2 regions of the Streptomyces sp. 2A115 genome follow, and region 1 is predicted to be linked to the other one. Evidence: predicted binding sites of a transcription regulator. Region 1 holds the regulator's gene; the other holds the start of a gene.

Region 1 (3,409 bases):
GGGGTCCGCGTACTCCGGCTGCGGCATGAAGAGGTTCACGCCGAACGGACGGCTCGTGGCCCCGCGCAGCTGCTTGATCTCCTGGTACATGCCGTCGGCCGTTTTGTAGCCGGCGGCGAGGAAACCGAGCCCCCCTGCCTCGGACACGGCCGCGGCGAGCTGCGGCACGGAGACGCCGCCCGCCATGGGGGCCTGCACGATCGGGAGGGGGAAAAGATCGGTCAGCGCGGTGGACATGACGGCATGTTGTCACGTCCCCCGAACAAGTCCGAATCCGGCCTGAGACCTGGCACAGCCCGGGCCCACCCAGCCCGTCCGGCGATTGAGGACGAGGCCGTTCAGGCTGAAAGCGGGGTTCTGGGGGCGCAGCCCCCAGGAGCCCGGCCCGGACCAAGGTCAGGACAGCGGGGCGCCTCAGCGCCCGTTGAACGCGTCCTTCAACCGCGAGAAAAGCCCCTGCTGCCCCGGTTGAAACTGCCCTGTGGGCCGTTCCTCACCCCGCAGAACGGCCAGTTCGCGCAGCAACCTCTCCTGCTCGGCGTCGAGCTTGCTCGGAGTCATGACCTCGACGTGGACGATGAGGTCACCGCGTCCGCCGCCCCGCAGGTGCGTGACACCGCGCCCGTGCTTCGGGATCGACTGCCCGGACTGGGTGCCCGGACGGATGTCGACCTCTTCGAGCCCGTCGAGCGTCTCCAGCGGAACCTTCGTACCGAGCGCCGCCGCGGTCATCGGAATCGTGACCGTGACGTGCAGGTCGTCGCCGCGCCGTTGGAAGACGGCGTGCGGGAGTTCGTGGATCTCGACGTAGAGGTCGCCGGCGGGACCGCCACCGGGTCCGACCTCGCCCTCACCGGCGAGCTGGATCCGCGTGCCGTTGTCGACACCGGCCGGGATCTTCACGGTCAGGGTCCGCCGCGACCGTACGCGACCGTCGCCGGCGCACTCCGGGCACGGCGTCGGGACGACGGTCCCGAAGCCCTGGCACTGCGGGCACGGCCGGGACGTCATGACCTGGCCCAGGAAGGACCGCGTCACCTGGGACACCTCGCCGCGACCGCGGCACATGTCGCAGGTCTGCGCGGACGTACCCGGCGCGGCGCCCTCGCCGCTACAGGTGGTGCAGACGACAGCCGTGTCGACCTGGATGTCCTTCGTCGTACCGAAGGCGGCCTCGTCGAGCTCGATCTCCAGCCGGATCATCGCGTCCTGGCCGCGGCGCGTACGCGACCGCGGGCCACGCTGCGACGCCGTACCGAAGAACGCGTCCATGATGTCCGAGAAGTTCCCGAACCCGCCGGCGCCGAAGCCGCCCGCGCCTTGGCCGCCCGCCTGGGACAGCGGGTCGCCGCCGAGGTCGTAGACCTGCTTCTTCTGCGGGTCCGACAACACCTCGTAGGCGGCGTTGATCTCCTTGAAGCGCTCCTGCGTCTTCGGATCGGGATTCACGTCCGGATGCAGCTCGCGAGCGAGCCTCCGGAACGCCTTCTTGATCTCGTCCTGGGACGCATCGCGGCGCACGCCGAGTACGGCGTAGTAGTCCGTGGCCACTTACGACTCCGCCAGGATCTGTCCTACGTACCGTGCCACCGCTCGTACCGCTCCCATCGTTCCCGGGTAATCCATGCGGGTCGGTCCGACCACGCCTAGTTTTGCTACTGCCTCGCCGCCCGAACCGTAGCCGACCGAGACCACCGACGTGGAGTTGAGTCCCTCATGGGCGTTCTCGTGACCGATCCGTACAGCCATGCCCGAATCGTTGACCTCACCTAGGAGTTTGAGGAGCACGACCTGCTCCTCGAGTGCCTCCAGGACCGGACGGATGGTGAGGGGAAAGTCATGTCCGAAGCGGGTGAGATTGGCGGTTCCGCCGATCATCAGCCGCTCCTCGGTCTCCTCGACGAGTGTCTCCAGGAGAGTGGAGAGCACCGTCGCGACCGTACCCCTGTCCTCCGCCTCGAAGGCATCGGGCAGGTCCTGCACCAGCTGCGGGACGTCCGCGAAACGGCGGCCCGCGACCCGGCTGTTGAGCCGCGCGCGTAGATCCGCCAAAGACGCCTCCCCGAAGGGGGCCGGGCAGTCCACCATGCGCTGCTCGACCCGGCCGGTGTCCGTGATCAGTACGAGCATGACGCGGGCCGGGGCCAGCGACAGCAGCTCCACGTGACGCACGGTCGAGCGGGTGAGCGACGGGTACTGCACGACGGCGACCTGCCTGGTCAGCTGCGCGAGAAGCCGGACGGTCCGCCCCACCACGTCGTCGAGGTCGACGGCGCCGTCGAGGAAGTTCTGGATCGCCCGCCGCTCCGGCGCGGTCATCGGCTTGACGCCCGCGAGCTTGTCGACGAAGAGCCGGTAGCCCTTGTCCGTGGGGATGCGTCCGGCGCTGGTGTGCGGCTGGGCGATATAGCCCTCGTCCTCCAGCACAGCCATGTCATTACGAACCGTCGCCGGGGAGACACCGAGCCGGTGCCGCTCCGTGAGCGCCTTGGAGCCGACCGGCTCCTCCGTGCCCACGTAGTCCTGGACGATGGCGCGCAGCACCTCGAGCCTGCGTTCACTGAGCATCGCGCACACCTCCAGCTGGTTTTCCGGTGCTTCCCTGGTCTCCGCTTGGCACTCAGCGCGTGCGAGTGCCAGCACCCCCGCAGCAAGTGTACGGCCGGTAGGTACGACCCCGGCAAGGGCGGGCCTGCCATGTCGTGCCGACGTGTACGGGGCTGTCCCGCTCTGTCGGGAACCTCTGTCCGGAACCTGGGGATAGCGTCGTTGTATGAAGGTGACTTGGGAAGAGCCGGGGGCATGCTGAACGTGACGTGGGCGGAGTCCGGATGGGAGGAACTGGCCCCCCGCGTGGGGCGGTGCCGGCTTCCGGTGTGGGACTGCACGACCGGGCTGGTGGTGGGCGAGGACGCGGCGCTCATGATCGACGCGGGGTCGAGCGTGCGGGAGGGCGCGCGGCTGCGTACCGAGGCGCGGCGGTTGCTCGGGGGCGGGCGGGTCACCCACCTCGCGCTCACGCACCCGCACTTCGACCATGTCTTCGGTGCGGCGGCGTTCGCGGGGGTCGAGGTCTTCGGTGCGGTGGGGCTCGAGCGGGTGCTCGTCCACGAGCGGGAGGAGCTGCGCGCGGACGCCGTTCGCAACGGCGCCGATGCGCGCGAGGCGGCGGAGGCCGCGGATCTGCTCGTCCGGCCTCGGCACCTCGTCTCCGGCGAGTGGACGCTCGACCTGGGCGGCGGTCTGCAGGTCCTGCTGGCGAACGTCGGCCCCGGGCACACGAGCCACGACCTGGCGGTCCTCGTTCCTGGCGTCCCCGGAGTCCCCGATGTCCCGGGAGTCCCCGGAGTCCCGGGAACCCCGGGAACCCCGGGAGTGGGCTCGCCCGAGATCGTCTTCTGCGGTGACC
Region 2 (3,409 bases), on a different contig from region 1:
TCCTCAACACGGGTGACGGACTGAAGACCCTGGACGCGGTGGCTTCTGACACGGGGCTCACCGCGACCATTCGTCCGAGCCTGGACTCGTTCCGTGAGGCCGGGCTCGCTTCTTAGTCGTAGTTCTTGCGCTGCGGGCCGCTGGGGGCTGGTCGCGCAGTTCCCCGCGCCCCTGACGGGGCGCTCGTATCCGACCGGAGGTCGTACCCCATGAGCGTCAACGTTCGTATCCCCACCATCCTGCGCACCTACACCGGCGGAAAGGCCGAGGTGGCTGCCGAGGGTGGGACTCTCGGCGAGGTCATCGCCGACCTGGAGAAGAACCACACGGGCATCGCCGCCCGTGTCCTGGACGACCAGGGCAAGCTGCGTCGCTTCGTCAACGTGTACGTGAACGACGACGACGTTCGCTTCGAGCAGGGGCTGGAGACGGCGACGCCGGACGGGGCCGGGGTTTCGATCATTCCGGCCGTCGCCGGAGGCTGACCGTCGAGTCCAGTGCCGGAGGCTGATCATTACCGTCGGTAACTGGAGTTACTGAGAGTTCATCGAATTGCCCTCTCCGTGAGAGAAACGGAGGGGGCAATTCTGTATGGTTGAGCGCGGTACAGTTGGGGAACCTGCTTCGCTCCGCATGACGGGCGCATATGAGTTCCCGCCCGAAGCCCGACAAGAAGCAGCCAAAGTGTCCCGCGTTTTTAAGCCTTTCACGGCATTTATGGGGCCCGACTTGCCCTGAATCTTTGCGGATCCTCCACATATTCCCGATCGACCGCGCCCAGAATTCTCGTCCGATTGACCTGTTGCAGACGGCAGTTGGGCAGATACATTCAGCCGCGGTCGACGCGTTCCGGCGCACACCCCCAACCGTTGGGGGGTGAGGTCTGACCCGGATCCATGAAGTGTGGGTCTGTGCAAGGGCCAGTAATAGGGGAGTTAGGCATGGCTCAGGGCACCGTCAAGTGGTTCAACGCGGAGAAGGGGTACGGCTTCATCGCGGTCGACGGTGGTGCGGATGTATTCGTCCACTACAGCGCGATTCAGATGGACGGCTACCGCACCCTGGAAGAGGGTCAGCGAGTCGATTTCGAGATCTCGCAAGGCCAGAAGGGGCCGCAGGCGGACATGGTCCGACTGGCGACCGGCTGAAGCACGCGCCGACTTTACTGCAGCGACGTTCTTCTTTCGAAGGGCTCGTACCCCACCGGGTACGGGCCCTTCGGCATGTCGGAGGGCCCGTACCCGGCGGCATGCCGTGAGGGCCGGCGGCATCTCGGAGGCCCGGCGACATGCCCGCGTACGGGACCGGGTAAGCGCGTGCGGGGGCCCGGGTACGCGCGGATGTGTTCACGAGCGCCCCTACTCCCACCTGCGGATCATCGTGAGCCGCTTGCACTCGCATGGGTCGAGTGCTAATCATTGGCGTTAGCACTCTGAAGGTGAGAGTGATAACGAGGACCGGGTCGGTGAGGCCCGCAGGCCGGGTGGGGCAAGGAACCACGAGGTCGGTAGGCCGTCCGTCGCGGGCGCGGGCGCGGTCCTGGAGATTCCACCCCAGTCCGGGAGGACCACTTCACATGGCCAAGATCATCGCGTTCGACGAGGAGGCACGGCGCGGTCTCGAGCGCGGGATGAACCAGCTCGCCGACGCCGTCAAGGTCACCCTTGGCCCCAAGGGCCGCAACGTCGTCCTCGAGAAGAAGTGGGGCGCCCCCACGATCACCAACGACGGTGTCTCCATCGCCAAGGAGATCGAGCTCGAGGACCCGTACGAGAAGATCGGCGCCGAGCTGGTCAAGGAAGTCGCGAAGAAGACGGACGACGTCGCCGGTGACGGCACGACGACCGCGACCGTCCTGGCCCAGGCGCTGGTCCGCGAGGGCCTTCGCAACGTAGCCGCCGGTGCCAACCCGATGGCTCTCAAGCGCGGTATCGAGAAGGCCGTCGAGGCCGTCTCCGGTGCCCTGCTGGAGCAGGCCAAGGATGTCGAGACCAAGGAGCAGATCGCTTCCACGGCCTCCATCTCCGCCGCCGACACCCAGATCGGCGAGCTCATCGCCGAGGCGATGGACAAGGTCGGCAAGGAAGGCGTCATCACCGTCGAGGAGTCCCAGACCTTCGGTCTGGAGCTGGAGCTCACCGAGGGTATGCGCTTCGACAAGGGCTACATCTCGGCGTACTTCGCCACCGACATGGAGCGGATGGAGGCGTCGCTCGACGACCCCTACATCCTCATCGCCAACTCCAAGATCGGTAACGTCAAGGACCTGCTCCCGCTCCTGGAGAAGGTCATGCAGTCGGGCAAGCCGCTGCTGATCATCGCCGAGGACGTCGAGGGCGAGGCCCTGTCGACCCTGGTCGTCAACAAGATCCGTGGCACCTTCAAGTCCGTCGCCGTCAAGGCCCCGGGCTTCGGTGACCGCCGCAAGGCCATGCTGGCCGACATCGCCATCCTCACGGGCGGTGAGGTCATCTCCGAGGAGGTCGGCCTCAAGCTCGAGAACGCGACCGTCGACCTGCTCGGCCGTGCTCGCAAGGTCGTCATCACCAAGGACGAGACCACGATCGTGGACGGTGCCGGTTCGGCCGACCAGGTCGCGGGCCGGGTCAACCAGATCCGTGCCGAGATCGAGAACTCGGACTCGGACTACGACCGCGAGAAGCTCCAGGAGCGCCTGGCGAAGCTGGCCGGCGGCGTGGCCGTCATCAAGGCCGGTGCCGCCACCGAGGTCGAGCTCAAGGAGCGCAAGCACCGCATCGAGGACGCCGTTCGCAACGCGAAGGCGGCCGTCGAGGAGGGCATCGTCGCCGGTGGTGGCGTGGCCCTGCTCCAGGCCTCCACGGTCTTCGAGAAGCTGGACCTCGAGGGTGACGAGGCGACCGGCGCCAACGCCGTGCGGCTCGCCCTGGAGGCCCCGCTCAAGCAGATCGCCGTCAACGGTGGCCTCGAGGGTGGCGTCATCGTCGAGAAGGTCCGCAACCTGCCCATCGGCCACGGCCTGAACGCCGCGACCGGTGAGTACGTCGACATGATCGCCGAGGGCATCATCGACCCGGCGAAGGTCACGCGCTCTGCCCTGCAGAACGCCGCGTCCATCGCCGCGCTGTTCCTCACCACCGAGGCCGTCATCGCCGACAAGCCTGAGAAGGCCGGGGCCGGTGCGGGTGCCGGTGGCGGCATGCCGGGCGGTGACATGGACTTCTGATCCCGTTCGTCTTACGGATCAGGCTCGTCCTTCAGTACGACAGACCGAGGGCGGCACCCCATCCAGGGGTGCCGCCCTCGGGCGTGTCCGGGGTCACAGAGGTGTGCGGTGGGGCGGTGGAATGCGCGGGACAGGCAGGACGGTTGACGCGTAGGCACAGGTTGATGCATGTGCACATACCTGTCGGAATGTCCTCTGCGCTCG

Evidence for each region. The regulator HrcA, encoded in region 1, represses chaperone genes, less so after heat shock. The targets are predictions, from matches to a motif close to TTNGCACTCNGNNNNNCNGAGTGCNAA.
Region 2: the regulator HrcA is predicted to act here: its motif matches at 1,425-1,451, upstream of groL (chaperonin GroEL).

Annotation. Positions count from the first base shown of each region.
Region 1 covers NZ_JBQQCG010000077.1:18,252-21,660, forward strand. The annotation lists gene ACTWQR_RS42985 (nitronate monooxygenase) at 1-237, opposite strand, end outside; gene dnaJ (molecular chaperone DnaJ) at 415-1,551, opposite strand; gene hrcA (heat-inducible transcriptional repressor HrcA) at 1,552-2,568, opposite strand; gene ACTWQR_RS43000 (MBL fold metallo-hydrolase) at 2,806-3,409, shown strand, end outside.
Region 2 covers NZ_JBQQCG010000020.1:142,001-145,409, forward strand. The annotation lists gene thrC (threonine synthase) at 1-116, shown strand, start outside; gene ACTWQR_RS19730 (MoaD/ThiS family protein) at 210-485, shown strand; gene ACTWQR_RS19735 (cold-shock protein) at 942-1,148, shown strand; gene groL (chaperonin GroEL) at 1,577-3,205, shown strand.